DNA from 4 places in the Rhizobium sp. WSM409 genome. Region 3 is predicted to be linked to each of the others. Evidence: predicted binding sites of a transcription regulator. Region 3 holds the regulator's gene; each other region holds the start of a gene.

Region 1 (4,440 bases), 1.8 Mb from region 3:
CCGGCCCATCACGGTCGACGACCAGGAAATCTGAGGCTTGGCCGAGCGCCATCAACGGATGATGCCAGACGTTGCGGCGATAGTTCACGCCCTGATCGCCGCGCGCCAGAAACACTTGCGGCCTGCCCGGGCGACCGTTCTCATCCTCGGAGACGACGACGAGAAAAGGACGGCCCGAGACCGGCGAGAAACTCTGGGTGCCGAGCGGATGGCGCTCCATCATCGCGACGTCATAAGGAAAGCTTCGTGGCTGGCCGCGAAAGAGGTTGATGATGACGCGTGCGCCTTCGCCCGTCGCCTCAGTGGCGGCCAGCGCATGAAACCGCTCCGTCGTACCGCCATTGATGAACCGCATCGAGGCGGGATCGGCTTCGATCACCTCCCCGAAGGGAGCAAAGGCGGATCTCGTAAGCGGACGGATGTCGAGATGTGGAGGCAATCGCTTACTCACCTTCGGCATGCCAGTGACGGATGGCATCGATCGCAGAAAGAAGTTCCGGCAGCGTGCGATAGGTCGCCTCCCAGATGTCGGAAGGATCAAGATCGAAGATGCCGTCGAGGATACGGTTGCCCGTGCCGCAGATTTTCGTCCACGGCAGATCGGGATGCTCGCTCGCAAATTCTGGATGAGTCACGAGCAGACGGGACGCCGCGGCACCGATGGTGAAGTGGCAAAAGGTGACCGCCTTGAAAGTGAGCTTGTCCCCGGCAAACGCCGCCCCATCCATTCCGCCGACGAAAGACAGCGCTTCGGATGCAGCCTCATACATCTCATTGAGATAGTCGATCGCGCGCCGCTCGTTCATTCAGCCTCCGGCAGCATCGACGTCAGACGCAGCAGCGCGATCCGCTCGACTTGCGCCGTCGCGGCCGCAAATTCTTCGTCCTTGCCATTGCTGATCCGTGTTTCGAAAGCCGCCAAGATGTCGTCCTTACCGAGCCCCTTGACGGCAATGATGAAGGGAAAGCCGAATTTTTCGACATAGGCCGAATTGAGTTCGGTGAAGCGGGCATGTTCGGCCGCGCTCAGGCGGTCGAGACCGGCGCCGGACTGCTCCTTCCGGCTGTCTTCAGTGAGTTCGCCTGCTATCGCGAGGCGCCCGGCAAGGTCAGGATGGGCGCTGAGCACGCCGAGACGCTCCTGCGGGCTTGCCACCCGAAAGACAGCGGTTAGCGACGCATGCACACCGGCCGCCGTCAGCGGCTCCGTCACGTGGCCGGCGTCATAGGCGCGCTCGGCGATGAAAGGCGAATGTTCAAAGACGCCGCCGAAGCGGGAGACAAAATCCTCTCGCGACATCATCAGAGCGCTTCCGGCTGATGGTGCTTGTGCCAGTGCTCGGCGATCTCGATACGGCGCGGAATCCAGACCTTGTCGTGCTTCAGGACATATTCGATGAAGCGCTTCAGCGCCGCCGCCCGGCCGGGACGTCCAACGAGCCGGCAATGCAAACCGACCGACATCATCTTCGGGCTGCCCGCCTTGCCTTCCTCATAAAGCGTATCGAAGGCATCCTTCAAATAGGTGAAGAACTGATCGCCGGCATTGAAGCCCTGCGGCGTCGCAAAACGCATATCGTTGGTTTCGAGCGTATAGGGGATGATCAGGAAGGGTTTCCCGTCGACGCCTTTCACCCAGTAAGGCAGGTCATCGGCATAGGAATCGGAGGAATAGAGAAAGCCACCCTCCTCCTGCACCAGCCGAAGCGTATTGTCGGAAGGCTTGCCCTGATACATGCCGTAGGGCCGCTCGCCGGTAAGCTCGGTGTGCAGGCGCACGGCTTCGAGGATATGCTTGCGCTCCAATTCTTCTGGAAAATCCTTGTATTCCAGCCAGCGGTAGCCGTGGCTGGCGATCTCCCAGCCGGCCTCCTTCATCGCAGCGACGGCCTCGGGGTTGCGGGCCATCGCCAGCGTCACGCCGTAGACGGTGGCCTGCACCTTTAGATCGGTGAACATTCGCCAGAGCCGCCAGAAGCCGGCACGCGAACCATACTCGTAGATCGATTCCATGTTGAGGTTGCGCTGCCCTGGCCAGGCGGCCGCACCGACGATCTCCGACAGTAGGTTTTCGGAAGCCGGGTCGCCGTCGAGGATCGAGCTTTCGCCGCCTTCCTCGTAATTGATAACGAACTGCACGGCGACGCGTGCCTCGTCCGGCCATTTCGGATCGGGCGTCAGACGCCCGTAACCAACGAGATTGCGCGGATAAGTCTCGGATACCATCAAATCACCTTCTGAAAAGACGGGGAACGGTAGCATCCGCAGCCGGAATGTCGAGACGGAAACTGCTCAGCCGGATTTTGCCTTTACGATACAAGCGTTTAGCTCACCAGCAGATTCAAGCGATTTTGCGCGCGCTGACCTTGCCCATCGGATGCAGCGAATGAACGCGGAAAGGACCGCCAGTGCCCTCTTCGATCATCAGCGCCACGTTCGAAACCGTAACAGGTTCGCAGAGGACAGGCTCGAAGATCGTCCGCAACGCTGGCTCGATGCGCGGCATGTCGATCGCGTTGACGGGGCCTGTCACCGGCATATGGAAGCGGAACTCCTCCATCACATAGGGATTGCCCCAGCGATGCAGATTGGAAAATTGTGTCGCCGACAGCCCGTCCGGATCGCTGCGTTCGATCTCGGCCTCGCTGAGCGGTGCGCGAAAACGATCGAATTCCTGCACGATCGCCGAGGCGAGATACTGGATCTGCTCGCAGGGAGCGCTCGGGAGCAGGCTGTAGAAATTGCCGAGCCGGGCGACTTCGATACGCGGAATTTGGAAGGGAACGAAGGTCCCGGAAAAACGCATCAGATCGCGCAGGAGTTGCGATTCGGCCATGTCGTGGGACAGATGAAAGGGCGCCTTCAAAATACCGTGAAAGCCGTAGCGGCGAGGCACGGCGGTATGGAAGGCGATCTCGTGAATGCCGAGACCACGAACGGCCGGAGGCTCCATCATATCGCCCGAAAACACGTTTCGGCCAAGCCAATTGGCGGCCACGAGCGACAACGAGTCGCCCGCCGGAGGCGTGAAGCAAATGGCATAGCGCATGCAATTTCCTCCATCAAGGAAGTGAGCGCCGTTTTGATCCGGCGCTGTCGATGCGCAAGCAGATAGGTGATTTGCATGACAGAATAACGAAACGTAGCGGCGCCTAATTCACGTTTAACGTGAAGCCGCCGCAATATGGCTTGAAATTGCGAAGCTTTCCGGCAGCAAAAATCCGCAGTCTGTATCGCCTGCGATACATATCGCCGCCTCTGCCAGCCGGTGGGCCAGGCCGAAGCTGACCTTGAAGCCGCCGGTCAGCGCGATCAGGCGCCGGTGGTCGGGATGGCGGCCGATCATTGGATCACGGTCGATCGCCTTCGGGCGAAGCCCGGCCCAGCGCTCGACAACGGGAGCGTCGCGAAGCATCGGCACGATACCGCGCGCCGCCTCGATCAGCGCGTCGAGCTGGACGTCGGTGGATGTAGGATGGTCAAAACGGTTCTCACTGGTGCTGCCGATTGCCACATGCCCGCCTTCATGCGCGACGACATAGAGCCCGTCCAGGAAGATCGTCGGCAGCGCCGGGTCGATATCGGCGTTCAACAGTGCCGCCTGCCCCTTGACCGGCTGGCCGAGCGGCTGTTTCAGCCCCGGCGTCAGTCCCTGCAACAGCGGAAAGGACTGATGGCCGGCAGCCAGGATGCAGTGACTGAAAACAATGGTTTCGCCCTCGATTTCGGCCGTACCGCGATCGGGATCGAGGCCGGCAACCGTCGCATGCTCCAGGATACGAACATGCTTTGCCCGCCGCAGGAAGGCGATAAGCGCTGCGATCAGCAAACGCGGCGCAACGCGGGCGGCGAGCGTGTCGTGCACGAAGCCGCTCTCACCGGCAGACGCTTCGATCCAGCCGTCGATCGGCGGCCTGTCGAGGACATGCCAGTGGAAGCGGCGGTCGCCCACCCACCAATGCTGTTCAGCGTCCTCGAAACGGCCGCGCGCTATTGTGTTGAGATGCGGCTTCGGCAGCGGGATCAGCCGTCCGGACCTGCTATAACCGGCGGAAAGCCCGGTCTCGAATTCGAGCGCGGCGATCTCGGCTTCGAGCGAGACCAGCGCATCGAACTGGAACTGCTTCTTCTCCGACCACTGGTCCGGCATGTGTGGCATCAGCGCGCCGAGCACGCCGCCGCTTGCACCTTCGCCCAACCTGCCGGCGTCGGCAATAACGGCACGGATGCCCCGGCGCTCGGCATGGACGGCCGCCCAGAGTCCCATGATACCGCCGCCGACGATCAGCAATTCTGAGGACGATTGACCTGAGACCGGCTGAGGATTATCGGCTTTTTCCATGACAGACGTGAACCCCGATCAGATTGGCGCGGGCGCGCCGCAGCCGCTCGAATGGCGCGACGGCGATATGCCCTATTCCACCGCCTTTGGCGATCATT
Region 2 (4,440 bases), 390 kb from region 3:
AGAAGATATATTGATCCATCGTCTGGAACTGACGCTGGCCGGGCGCATGATCCATCAGCGAGACGAGCCGCACATGCCGGTCGTTTTCGAAGTCGGCGAAATGTTCGAGCACATTGTCGGCCGAGACCTCGCAGCGCAAATGAAGCAGGTGCTCGGCACGCAGCCTGCCTTCCGTCTCTGCCGACTGGATGGCATCGGCCATCTCGCGCATCTCGCCATGTTCGAAGCCGCCGTCCTCGTCCGCACCCATGCGCAGGCAGTCGAACACCGTGGTAATGCCTGAGGTGACGATCTGGGCGTCATGCGCCTGGATGGCGGCGGTCTTGTTCCAGCGAATGCCGGGGCGCGGCTGATAATGGCCTTCGAGATGATCGGTGTGCAGCTCGACGAGGCCGGGAATGACGTAGTCGCCTTCGAAATCTTCGCCGGCTACCGAGTTACCCCCGGAGATGTCGGCGATCTTCCCGTCGCGGATGAGGATCGAGCCCGAGAGGATGTCGTCCTCGAGAACGATGCGGGCGTTGGAAAACACGGTCTCTTTGCTCATGTCGTCAGGTCTTTCAGCTTTTGGCGCCGGCAAGCGGCAGCCAGGAATGAACTTTGAATGGGGCGCCGCGCGTCTCCTCGATGAAGACGGCAAGGCCGGAAATCGAAAGCGGCCGGCCGGTGAAATCGGCAAACCGCTCGGTCAGGATCGCTTTCATCACTGCGGCGCGTGTCTCGGGCACTTGGCCGCTCAGCGTCATGTGAAAGCCGAAATCCTCCATGACGTAAGGATAACCCCAGCGCTGCAGATGGGCGCGCTGGCTGTCGCTGAGCTTCTCCGGATTGCGCCGCGCCATATCGGCCTCGGAAAGCGCTGCGCGGAACGGTTCGAAGGACCTTACCACCTTCGCGGCGAAATCCTGAAGAGGTTGATGAAGAGAACCGGGAACGAGGGCAAAAAAACGGCCGAGCTGGCCAAGTACGAGTTCAGGAATCTCGAAGGCTTGCGTGCGCTGGGCAAAATCCTCGGCAACGGTCATGAGATCTTTCTCGGTGACGGAAGAGGCGAGCGAAAACGGCGCCTTGATCGTGGCATGAAAGCCGTAGCGGCGGGGGTCGGCGGTCAGCTCGAACTGTTCTGCAGCACCCAGTTGCTCATATTCCGGTGCCGGATAGGTCTCGCCGGTGAAAGCATTGCGGCCGAGCCAGAGCGAGGCCGCGCCGGTCAGGGGATCATCCTTCGGCGGCGAGAAATAGAGAGCGTAGCGCAAGGCTTTTATCCTGGAGATCGTCCAAACGGGGAGGGCACTGTGCAGTGATTTGGCGGCGAACCGCAAGCAGGCTCCCGGCTAAAAGATTTCCGTGACAGAATGATGATGGCGGCAACGCCGACACTGCTTTGACGGATGGATCAGTGGGCTTTCGTGCCCATCAGCCGGTGGCGCAACGCGTTCGAGGCGGTGTCGAAAATGAAGACGACGATCAGGATCAGAATGACCATGTAGGCGACGTTTTCCCAATTGGCATTGGTGCGCATGGCCTCCCACAGTTTGAGGCCGATGCCGCCGGCGCCGACAGCGCCGATAATAGTCGCGCCGCGCACGTTCGATTCCCATTGGTAGAGCGTCTGGCTGACGAAGACGGGAACGATCTGCGGCATAATGCCATAACGATGCACGAGCACGGTCTGAGCGCCTGTTGATTTGATGCCTTCCCGCGGCTTGTTGTCGATATTCTCGAGGCCTTCGGAATAGAGCTTGCCGAGCGTGCCGGTCTCGGTGAGGAAGATCGCACCGCTGCCGGCAAGCGGGCCGGGCCCGAAGGCGCGCGTCAGGAACAGCGCCCAGATCAGCATGTCGACCGAGCGCAGGAAATCGAAGAAGCGCTTCAGGATCTGGTTCAACAGGCGGTTCGGCGTGATGTTGCGCGCTGCCAGGAAGGCGAGCGGGAAGGCGGTAAGCGAGCCGAGCAGCGTGCCGAGGAATGCCATGACGATCGTCTGGAAAAGCTTGGTCCAGACGTCGCCGTGCTGCCATTCGCTGTTGTTCCAAATATCGTCGAAGGCGAGCGACAGGTTGGATTGGTCGGGCTTGATGCGCGGACCGGAGACGATGAGGCTGACGACCTCGCCGACCGGCTTGTCGAAGAAGGATGATTGCGTGTCGAAGATGAAATTCGCCCAGCCGATGAAACGTTTGCGGATCTTCACCCGGTCGACGGAAATGCTGACATTGCCGGCAAAGCCGAGATCGGCCAGCACGTTGTCGTCATAAACAGTCATCCAGCCGGGCACGGGTCCGACGACTTTCGGCGCACCGCTCGAAACGTCCACCGGGACGCTGACGCCATGCGCGGTCACGATCGTCTCGCTCTTCGAGACGGTGACGCTGCGGCTGGTGCCGCTGATCGAAACGGTGATGCTGCCGTCGGGGTTGTTGACCAGCCAGTCCGGATGCGGATTGTCGCCGAGCGGCGAGAAACGCGGATAACGGATGTCGATCGAGCCGTCATCCTCGATGCGGAATTCCGGCTGGACATCGTAGCTCACCCATTGGCTGAGATAGATGCCGACGCGCTCCCAATGCGCTTCGGCGAAAAGCTTGGGCAAGTCGAAGAACCAGACGGCATAGAGGCTGTAGAGCAGCGTTGCGATGAGGATCATCAGCCCGCCGAAACGCTGGCGGAACGACCGGTGGAAATATTCCGGATAGCGCGTTTCTATCTCGTGCATGCGGTTTGCGTCGATCACCGTCATGGCGGCCTCAATGTTGCAGGAGGAAGGCGTGCTCGCCGACAAGGCGGCGGCGCAGCCATGCGGAGAACTGGTCGACGGCGACGATCGTCACGAACAGCAGGAGAACGAGCGCCACCGTCTTGGCGCCGAAGCCGCGCGAAATCGAAAGCTTCAGCTCCTCGCCGATGCCGCCGCCGCCGACGGCGCCGATGATGGTCGAGGCGCGCACGTTGATCTCAAGGCGCAGCAGCGCATAGGAGGTGAAATTCGGCAACACCTGCGGCAGGGCGGCAAAGCGGATACGCTCCCACCAGTTGGCGCCGACGGCCTTCATGCCCTCATGCGGCTTCATGTCGATATTCTCGGCCACTTCGTAGAAGAGTTTTCCGAGCGCGCCGATCGTGTGCAGGGTGATGGCGATGATGGCGGCGACCGGCCCGATCGACAGGATCGCCGAAAACAGCCCGGCAATGACGATTTCCGGGAAGGCGCGCAGGAATTCCATCAGCCGCTTGGTGACGATGCGCAGCGGCCATGAATTTGTCAGGTTGCGAGCGGCAAAGAAGCTCAAGGGGACGGCAAAGACGAAGGCGATGATGGTCGAAATCAACGCGACGTTGATCGTGACGATCATTAGCTCGAAATATTCGGGAATGTAGAAGGCGCCCCAGACATAGACGCGGCCCCTGTCGAAATTGAATTCCTCGCCGCCCTTGTCGTTGACGCTCGCTATATCAAACAGCGCGCGCCAGACGTCGTGCCAATCCTTGGGGATGAGCCAGCTCAGGAAGTCGAAGAGATGCGGCAGGCGGTCGAAGAAATGGCCGGCATTGCTCTCATCGGCGAAGCGGACAGAGCTGACGAAAGCCGCAATCAGGATAACCAGGCCGAGAACGGTATAGAAGCGGCGCTTGGCGACCATCCGGTCCCAGGCGGTGCCGATCTCCTTGGTGCTCTGCATCTGCGGCTGTGTATTGGCAATAGTCATCAACGCCTCGCCTACTGCGCAATTCAAAGTGCTTCAGCGTCCTTTGCGGCTCTCGAAAGGACGCGCACAGTTCTAGTCACAAGATAAAGGGCGGCCGTTTCCGGCCGCCCTGCATTCGAAAAACCCCATCAGCCGCCGATGGCAGCTTTGCGGACGTCGACGACGGCATTGTAGAAGTCGTGCTTGACGGGGGCGTAACCCTTGTAGTCGCCGCCTTCGACAGCGGCGAAGCACTTGTGGTCCTTTTCCGGCAGAGCCGTGAAGAAGGCTGCAAGCTTCGTCTGCCACTCTTCGCCGAGAGCGTTGCGAACGACGAGCGGGCCGTTCGGGATCAGCGGCGAACGCCATACTTCGACCAGCTTGTTCGGATCGACGGCGCCCTTGTCGACTTCCTTGCGGAAGGTACCGGAGGTGTAGCCGTCCTTGAAGTCGCCGATGCCGGAGCTATCGTCGACGGCAATGTCGACCTTGCCGTCATAGGCAGCGAGAAGGTTGTTCTCGTGGCCGCCGTTGAACTGGGTCGAGGCGAAGAACTTGTCGTTCGGCATGCCCGTGTCCTTCGGGATCTGCGTCAGCGGAACGAGGTAACCGGAGGTGGAATCAGGATCGGCGTAGCCGAGCTTCTTGCCCTTGGCGTCCTTGATGGACTTGATGCCGGAGGACTTCAGAGCGAGGCCGATCGAGTAATAGCCCGTCGAGCCGTCCTTCTGCTGCGTCGTCAGGATCGGCGTGA
Region 3 (4,440 bases):
AACGATCCTTCAGCGAGGCGAGGCCCTGGCGGAAGACAAGTGCTACGTCGCGCACCTGCTGGAGGAAGCCATCGGCAAGGATGATGTCGAGCACGGCGCTGCCGACGGCCATGGCAAGCGGATTGCCGCCATAGGTCGAGCCATGCGTACCGGCCTTCATGCCGGAGGCGGCCTCTGATGTGGCAAGGCAGGCGCCGAGCGGGAAACCGCCGCCGATGCCCTTGGCGACAGCCATGATGTCGGGGGTGACGCCCGACCATTCATGGGCGAAGAGCTTGCCGGTGCGGCCGACGCCGGTCTGGACTTCGTCGAGGATCAACAGCAGGCCGTTCTCGTCGCAGAGCTGGCGAAGCGCCTTCATGAACTCAGGCGTGGCAGGACGGACGCCGCCCTCGCCCTGCACCGGCTCGATGAGGATGCCAGCCGTGGCATCGGTGATCGCGGCGCGGACCGCTTCGATGTCGCCGAAAGCCACCTGATCGAAACCCGGCGCCTTGGGGCCGAAACCTTCGAGATATTTTTCCTGGCCACCGGCGGCGATCGTCGCCAGCGTCCGTCCGTGGAAGGCGCCTTCGAAGGTGATGATATGGAAGCGCTCGGGATGGCCCTTGGAAAACTGGTAGCGGCGCGCCGTCTTGATCGCGCATTCGAGCGCCTCGGCGCCCGAATTGGTGAAGAACACCTTGTCGGCGAAGGTAGCGTCCGTCAGCCGTTTTGCCAGACGCTCCTGGCCGGGGATCTCATAGATGTTCGACAGGTGCCAGACCTTGTCTGCCTGCTCCTTCAGTGCGCCGACCACATGCGGATTGCTGTGGCCGACGGAGGTGACGGCGACGCCGGCGCCGAAATCGAGATATCGCTCGCCAGTTTCGGTGATCAGCCATACGCCCTCGCCTCGCTCGAACCGCAGCGGGGCACGAGAATAGGTGTCATAAAGCGGCGCGGCTTCAGCCATGGCGCGATCTCCATCAAAGTTGCCGGGCAATGACTCCGGCTAAGGAAACCAGGCCCGAAAAATCAAAAATGCCGCCTTGCGGCGGCGAGTGGCACTATTTCCTTTTCGCGCTGCAATGTCAACAAAACGGCGCCCTTAGCGTATGCAGCACAGGTGTACAGCGGCATTTTCAGTCTTCAACAGGCATTATTGCAGAAATGCCACGCAGGGACAGCAAGTTGGGGAAAACTACGAATTCGATTCATCCGGATTCATGCGACTCTTGTCACGGAGTCAGGCTCACACTAGGTTAAAGATCAATTACTAGACTGCATGCGGCGGAACTAGTCACCAAAATTGATCAAGCGTTTCTTGTTTCGGAGCTCCCGGGACAACGGTGAGGGATTCTGCCATCACCAACGCAAAAGGTGGAGACAGGGCATGAACTGGACAGACGAGCGGGTCGAGAAACTCAAGAAGCTTTGGGCCGAAGGACTGAGCGCGAGCCAGATCGCGGCACAACTTGGCGGTGTCAGCCGAAACGCGGTCATCGGTAAAGTGCACCGGCTGTGCCTTCCCGGCCGTGCCAAGGCCGGCGGCACCAACACCGCGGCGCGAACGCCGAAGCGCAATACATCGGCGCCGCGCGCGCCGAACTTCGCCTCTCGCATCACCACCCGCACCGTCACCCGCCAGCAGGGCGCGACGATGCTGAAGGAAGAGATCGAGATCGAAACGATCGAGGAAATGGAATACGTGCCGAGAGGCAATGTGGTGGTGCCGATTTCCCGCCGCCTCGGCCTGACGGAACTGACCGAACGCACCTGCAAGTGGCCGGTCGGCGATCCGCTGAAGGATGACTTCCATTTCTGCGGCTGCGAGTCCCCCGACAATTCGCCCTATTGCGGTTATCACCAGAAGCTTGCCTACCAGCCGGTGAATGAACGCCGCCGGGCAGCGGCGCGGGCCAGCTGAACGGGCTGACCATCGTTAGAATGCAGAAAACGGGCCGAGTGGCCCGTTTTTTTATGCGCGGATGGAAGCTCAGGTTTCCCTCCGTCATGCTCGGCCTTGTGCCGAGCATCTGATCACCTCAACTACTTGAGGGAAAAAACTTTATTTTCAAATACTTCATTTGGCGTGCGCAGATCCTCGGCACAAGGCCGAGGATGACGTCGCGGGTTTTGCCAGGGCTCAGCAGGCTCAGATGAAAGCCCTCAGGCTTCCATCGAATAACCGGCGCCGCGGACGGTGCGGATGACGTCCTGCATGTTGGAGAAATTCAGCGCCTTGCGCAGGCGGCCGACATGGACGTCGACGGTGCGCTCGTCGACATAGATATCGTGGCCCCAGACACCATCCAACAGCTGTGAGCGGGAGAAGACCCGGCCCGGCGACGACATCAGGAATTCCAGCAGGCGGAATTCGGTGGGGCCGAGGCGGACTTCGCGGGTCTTGCGATGGACGCGATGGGTCTCACGGTCGAGCTCGATGTCACCGCATTTCAGCACCGTCGACAGCACCTCGGGACGGGCGCGACGCAGCATCGCCTTGACGCGGGCAACGAGTTCGGGGGTCGAAAAGGGCTTGACGACATAATCGTCGGCGCCCGTCGACAATCCGCGGACACGCTCGCTCTCTTCGCCGCGCGCCGTCAGCATGATGATCGGCAGACGCTCGGTCTCCGGCCGCATGCGCAGGCGCCGGCAGAGCTCGATGCCGGAGACGCCGGGCAGCATCCAATCAAGGATGAGAAGATCGGGCGTGCGCTCCTGAAGCCGCATTTCGGCTTCGTCGCCACGAAGGATGGTATCGACCTCGAAGCCTTCCGCTTCGAGATTGTAGCGAAGAAGCACGCTGAGGGCTTCCTCGTCTTCAACAACTGCAACTCTCGGGATCATGCGTGTCGGTCTCCTCGCGCATGATCCTTAAACCAGGGTGATTTAAGCAATGCATCCTGCGCAAATTTAAAAATTGGCTGCGACCTCTTTGCGCGCCCGGACGGGCGCGCACGCAAGCGGCGGGGTGTGGGCAGTTATTCGGTGACCGCGCCGACGGTGTTGGCGCTGTCGTCCTTCGGCCGATCGCCTTCCGGCTGCGCGCCTGTCGTCATGTAATAGATCGTCTCGGCGATGTTGGTGGCGTGGTCGCCGATGCGCTCGATGTTCTTGGCGCAGAAGAGAAGATGCGTGCAGCTGGTGATGTTGCGCGGATCTTCCATCATGTAGGTCAGGAGCTCGCGGAACAGCGAGGTGTACATCGCGTCGATCTCGTTGTCGCGTTCGCGGATCGCATTCGCCTTGTCGGCGGAACGATTGGTGTAGACGTCGAGCACTTCCTTGAGCTGGACGAGCGCCAGCTCGGACAGATGCTCGAGGCCGCGGGCGAGCTTGCGGGGAACGCCGGTGCTTTGGACGGCGATGACGCGCTTGGCAGTGTTCTTGCCGAGGTCGCCGACGCGTTCGAGATCGGCGGCGATGCGGATCGAACCCATGATTTCGCGCAGGTCCGCGGCCATCGGCTGGCGGCGGGCGATGGTGACGATCGCCTTGTCGCCGATTTCGCGTTCGGCGTGATCGAGGATCACATCGTCGGAGATGACCTTCTGCGCCAGCGCGGTATCGCCGTTGACGAGCGCCCGTACGGCTTCGGCGACCATCTGCTCGGCCAGGCCGCCCATTTCGGAAATCCGCCTGGACAGGAACTTCAGATCATCATCATAGGCAGAATAAATATGTGTCGATGCCATGGGGCTTTATCCTCGAATAACGGAAAGGCTTGGTGACGCCAAAATCAGCCGAAGCGACCCATGATATAGTCCTGGGTGCGCGGATCGTCGGGATTGGTGAACATCTTGTCGGTGTCGTTCTCCTCGACGAGATTGCCGAGGTGGAACATGGCGGTGCGCTGCGAAACACGCGCGGCCTGCTGCATGGAATGGGTGACGATGACGATCGTGTAGTTCTCGCGCAGCTCGTGGATCAGCTCCTCGACCTTGGCGGTGGCGATCGGGTCGAGCGCCGAGCAGGGCTCGTCCATCAGGATGACTTCCGGGCTGACGGCGACGGCACGGGCAATGCAGAGGCGCTGCTGCTGACCGCCCGACAGGCCGGTGCCGGATTCGTGCACGCGGTCCTTGACCTCGTTCCAGAGACCGGCGCGCTGCAGGCTGGTCTCGACGATCTGGTCGAGATCGGCCTTCGACTTGGCAAGGCCATGGATGCGCGGGCCATAGGAGACGTTTTCATAGATCGTCTTCGGGAACGGGTTCGGCTTCTGGAAGACCATGCCGACGCGGGCACGAAGTTCGACGACGTCGATATCGGGATCATAGATATCGTCGGTATCCAGCGTGATCTTGCCGGTGACGCGGCAGCCGTCGATCGTGTCGTTCATGCGGTTGAGGCTACGCAGGAAGGTCGACTTGCCGCAGCCGGACGGGCCGATCAGGGCGGTTACGGTGTTTTCGCGGATGTTCAGGTTCACATCGAATAGCGCGCGCTTTT
Region 4 (4,440 bases), 2.0 Mb from region 3:
CCGAACACCATGACATCGAGCACCATTCCGCCGCCCCACCGGCTGATCATCTGGCCACCGACCAGCGTCGAGACGATAAAGGCGATGGAGCCCCACACGCGCATCGACCCGTAATCGAGCCCCCAGCGGCGCACGCCCGAGATGACGATCGATTCGACGACGGGCACATAGGGTGCGAAGGTGGCGCCCTGCAGCGCATAGACGATCGTCACCGGCCAGAAAGTCGTCGTCCAGAACAGCGCGACCGCCGTCAGCAGCGAAAGGCCGCCCGACCAGAGCAGCACGTCGGCGCGCTCCTTCAATCGATCGGCGATCATGGCGACGACAGGCGCCACCAGCACGCGAACCACCATGGGTATGGCAAGGATGATGCCGATCTCATGATCGCTAAAGCTATGGGTTGCGAGCCAGACGGGAAAGAACGGCAGGACGATGCCGTTGACGAGCAGCGGCGCACAATAGGAAAGCGCACTGAGAAGCCGGAAGCGCGGCGGCGCTCCCTCACCCGTCGGGGAATTTTGAGCGGGAATCATGGGTGGACCTGAAGGAAACTGGACGTTGTCCTAACACACCACCCTGGAGGCGACTATTGCGAGAAATAGCCGTTCTGAAACGTTTTAGAAAATAAATAGGGCCTGTCGCCTGACGGTAACGGCTAAATTCGTGGGAGCGCAGGCGCGGATGCGCCGGCGCCAAAATCAGGCGGCTTGCGGGGCCAGTTCGCCCTCGTCATGCATTTCGATAGCGGCAAGCGCCGGCACGCTGCTGGCGAGCGCCCGCCAGGTGATCAGTTCGAACGTGCCATCCTCGTGCTCGGCGACAGCCGTGCAGCTTTCCACCCAATCGCCGGTGTTGATGTAGCGGATACCGTCCATGTCCTGAATGATGGCATGATGGATATGTCCGCAGATCACCCCATCGGCGCCGTTTTTGCGGGCTTCCTCGGCCACGACGCGCTCAAATTCGCCGATAAAGTTGACAGCATGCTTGACCTGCAGCTTCGCCCAGGCCGAGAACGACCAGTAGGGCATGCCGAGTCGGCGGCGCACCGCCGCCAGGATGATGTTGATGCGGATTGCCGTGTCATAGGCCCAGTCGCCGAGATAGGCGAGCAGTCGGGCGTTGCGGACGACGACGTCGAACTCGTCGCCATGCAGGATCAGATATTTTCTGCCGTCGGCGCCGTCATGCATCATACGCTCGACGACCTCGATGCCGCCGAAATGCATGCCCGGGAAGGCGCGCAGGAATTCGTCGTGATTGCCGGGAATATAAACGACGCGCGTGCCCTTGCGCGCCTTGCGCAACAGTTTCTGGACGACGTCGTTGCAGACCTGTGGCCAGTACCAGCTGCGCTTCAGGCGCCAGCCGTCGACGATGTCGCCGACGAGCACGATCGTATCGGCCTCGTGGTGGCGCAGGAAATCCAGCAGGAAGTCGGCCTTCGCGGCCTTCGAGCCGAGATGGACATCGGAAATGAAGAGCGTGCGGAAATGTCTGGGTTCCATCATGTCTTTCACGAGCTGCCGCTCATGTCCCATCTTTCATCTAACCTTCCAAAACCAGACTCGTGTTTCAGAAAGATGACAAGCTGGGGAAAAGCCCTGCAAACCTGTTCATCCCACGCGGCCGCATGGCCGTTCGCCGCGCGGGCCGCATGGCCGTCGCCACGCGGGCTGTATGCCCGTCGCCGCCAGGCCCGCCGACAAGGTTGCCCTGTGCATTCAGGGCGTTCATGATGACGGCGATTCATATTCGACAATGCGGGATGGCTGATGCGTCTCTTTCTCGTTCGCCACGGCGAATCCCTCGGCAACATCAACGAACAGGCCTACCGTCAATTCGGCGATCACAATGTGCCGCTGACGCGATGGGGCCATCGGCAGGCTCTCGAAGCAGGCGGCGTGATCGCCTCCTACCTGCAAGCATTGCCGAGCGCTGGTTTCGGCAAGCTGCATATCTGGTACTCGCCCTTTCTGAGGACCCGGCAGAGCAAGGATGCGCTGCTCGAAGCCCTGCCGGAAAGTTTCGTCGGCGATATCAGGGAGGATTATCTGCTGCGCGAGCAGGATTTCGGTCTCTTCACCGAAATCTACGATCACGCGGAACAGAAGCAGAAGTTTCCCGAGGAGTTCGAAAAATGGGCGAGGCTGCGCAGCAACAGCGGCAAGTTCTACGCACGGCCGCCGGATGGCGAAAGCCGGGCGGATGTGGCCCAGCGGGTGCGCCTGTTCCTGCAAACCGTCATGCACGATGCAGAAAATAGCGACCACAACGTCGTGATCGTCGGCCATGGCGTCACCAACCGGGCGGTCGAAATGAATTTCCTGCACCGCCCCGTCGAGTGGTTCGAGCGCTCCGACAATCCTGGAAACGCCGATATCACCCTGATCGAGGGGACGCGCTCGCAAGGATACGAGTCGATCTTGTTGCATCAGGCCGCCGACCGGCAGCCGGGACAGGAAGGCGAACTGCGCGATGCCCATGGCGCCGACGTGACGATCACGCCGAAGCCGACTGCATAATTCCGAAATCGGACCGCCGCAAAGGTCTGTGGCGGGTTGCGTAAGGCAACCCGCCAATTCTTCACCTCAGGTCGGCGACGTCACGGTTGCCGGCTCCTGCCCGGCCGCCGCCTCCTCGTTCACAGTCTCGGGCCGCTTCGTCCTCAAGAGACGCAGCACGAAGACGAAGAAGACGGGAACGAAGAAGATCGCCAGCACCGTCGCCGAGATCATGCCGCCGAGCACGCCCGTGCCGATGGCATTTTGGCTCGCCGCACTTGGCCCGGTGGCGATCGCCAGAGGCACCACGCCCAATGTGAAGGCGAGTGAGGTCATGATGATCGGTCGGAAGCGCAGACGAGCGCCTTCGATCGCGGCATCCATCAGCGATTTGCCCTCGGCAAAACCGTCCTTGGCGAATTCGACGATCAGGATGGCGTTCTTTGCCGACAATCCGATGATCGCGATCAGACCGACCTTGAAGTAGATGTCGTTGGACATGTCGCGGCTCATCACCGCGAGCACGCAGCCGATGACGCCAAGCGGCACGACCAGCATCACCGACAACGGGATGGACCAACTCTCGTAAAGCCCCGACAGCAGCAGGAAGACGAAGAGGATGCTGAGGCCGAACAGGAACGGCGCCTGCGATCCCGATCTCAGCTCCTCCAGCGACTGGCCGGTCCATTCGAAGCCGAAGCCGTCGGGAAGTTCCGAGGCCAGCCGCTCCATTTCGGTAATCGCCGCCCCCGATGAATATCCCGGCGCCGGAGCGCCAGAGATACGCACGGAAGGGTAGCCGTTATAGCCGACGATCTGCGCCGGTCCCTTCTGCCATTCGGCGACGGCGAAGGACGATAGCGGCACCATGCCGCCGCTCGCATTGCGGACATTGAGCTTCATCAGGTCTTCCGCCTGAAGCCTGCTCTTGTCCTGCGCCTGCACGATGACGCGCTGCATGCGGCCCGAATTCGGGAAGTCGTTGACATAGCTCGAGCCGAGATTGGCGGTGATCGTGCTGTTGATGTCGGCGAAGGCGACACCGAAGGTATTTGCCTTCTCGCGATCGATGACGAGCACGAGCTGGGCCGAGTCAGGCATGCCTTCCGGGCGGATACCTGCGATGATGGGGTTCTGCGATGCCTTGCCGATCAGCATTCCCGCCGCCTCGGTCAGTGCCGCCTGGCCTTTCGCCCCGCGATCCTGAAGGCGGAAGGTGAAGCCGTTGGTCGTGCCGAACCCTTCGATCGGCGGCGGCGACAGCGCGAAGGACGTCGCGTCCTTCAGCCCAAACAGCTGCATATTGGCGCGGTTGGAGATCTCCTGCACCGAATTGCCGGCGCCGCGTTCGGCCCAGTCCTTGAGCGTGACAAACACCAGGGCGGCGTTCGGTCCCTGCCCGGAGAAGCTGAAGCCCTGGATCGCGACGACGTTGGCAACGGCCGGCTCTTTCTTGAAGATTGCCTCGATGCTTTCGAGCGAGGCCACCGTGCGGTTGCGGCTCGCCTCCGGCGGTCCCTGCACGTCGACGATCAGGAAGCCCTGATCCTCGTCCGGCACGAAGCTGCTCGGCAGGTTGACGAAAAGATAGCCAAGGCCGATGAGCAGCGCGACATAGACGGCCATGACCCGCCAGGAGCGCTTGGCCAGTCCCTCGACGGTGCGGGCATAACGGCCGGTCAGCCGGTCGAAGTTGCGGTTGAACCAGCCGGCGACGCCCTTCTTCTCGTGATGGCCCTTGATCGGTTTCAGGAAAGTGGCGCAGAGCGCCGGCGTCAGCGACAGCGCCAGGAAGGCGGAAAACAGGATGGATACGACCATGGTCAGGCTGAACTGACGGTAGATGATGCCTGTCGAGCCTGGGAAGAACGCCATCGGCACGAAGACGCAGGAGAGAACCAGCGTAATCCCGAGAATCGCGCCGGTGATCTGCCGC

What was found. Region 3 encodes PhoB, which activates phosphate uptake and scavenging genes when phosphate is short. Its sites were predicted from a motif close to TGTCATNNANCTGTCAT; they were not measured.
Region 1: a site for PhoB is predicted at 3,125-3,141, ahead of AC25BC_RS15950 (DUF1045 domain-containing protein). Genes of this name have one in related genera too.
Region 2: a site for PhoB is predicted at 1,348-1,364, ahead of AC25BC_RS22445 (DUF1045 domain-containing protein). Genes of this name have one in related genera too.
Region 4: a site for PhoB is predicted at 1,573-1,589, ahead of AC25BC_RS10960 (UDP-2,3-diacylglucosamine diphosphatase). Genes of this name have one in related genera too.

The regions. Positions count from the first base shown of each region.
Region 1 is NZ_CM172794.1:3,182,825-3,187,264, forward strand. Features, by position in the region: gene AC25BC_RS15930 (ureidoglycolate lyase) at 1-460, opposite strand, end outside; gene AC25BC_RS15935 (HepT-like ribonuclease domain-containing protein) at 444-806, opposite strand; gene uraD (2-oxo-4-hydroxy-4-carboxy-5-ureidoimidazoline decarboxylase) at 803-1,303, opposite strand; gene puuE (allantoinase PuuE) at 1,303-2,226, opposite strand; gene AC25BC_RS15950 (DUF1045 domain-containing protein) at 2,342-3,049, opposite strand; gene AC25BC_RS15955 (NAD(P)/FAD-dependent oxidoreductase) at 3,164-4,342, opposite strand; gene mnmC2 (tRNA (5-methylaminomethyl-2-thiouridine)(34)-methyltransferase MnmC2) at 4,341-4,440, shown strand, end outside.
Region 2 is NZ_CM172794.1:4,598,054-4,602,493, forward strand. Features, by position in the region: gene AC25BC_RS22440 (alpha-D-ribose 1-methylphosphonate 5-triphosphate diphosphatase) at 1-547, opposite strand, end outside; gene AC25BC_RS22445 (DUF1045 domain-containing protein) at 561-1,256, opposite strand; gene phnE (phosphonate ABC transporter, permease protein PhnE) at 1,397-2,740, opposite strand; gene phnE (phosphonate ABC transporter, permease protein PhnE) at 2,748-3,707, opposite strand; gene phnD (phosphonate ABC transporter substrate-binding protein) at 3,836-4,440, opposite strand, start outside.
Region 3 is NZ_CM172794.1:184,310-188,749, reverse strand. Features, by position in the region: gene AC25BC_RS00945 (aspartate aminotransferase family protein) at 1-955, opposite strand, end outside; gene AC25BC_RS00940 (GcrA family cell cycle regulator) at 1,376-1,909, shown strand; gene phoB (phosphate regulon transcriptional regulator PhoB) at 2,152-2,835, opposite strand; gene phoU (phosphate signaling complex protein PhoU) at 2,970-3,683, opposite strand; gene pstB (phosphate ABC transporter ATP-binding protein PstB) at 3,728-4,440, opposite strand, start outside.
Region 4 is NZ_CM172794.1:2,180,209-2,184,648, forward strand. Features, by position in the region: gene AC25BC_RS10955 (MFS transporter) at 1-533, opposite strand, end outside; gene AC25BC_RS10960 (UDP-2,3-diacylglucosamine diphosphatase) at 699-1,541, opposite strand; gene AC25BC_RS10965 (histidine phosphatase family protein) at 1,776-2,525, shown strand; gene AC25BC_RS10970 (efflux RND transporter permease subunit) at 2,592-4,440, opposite strand, start outside.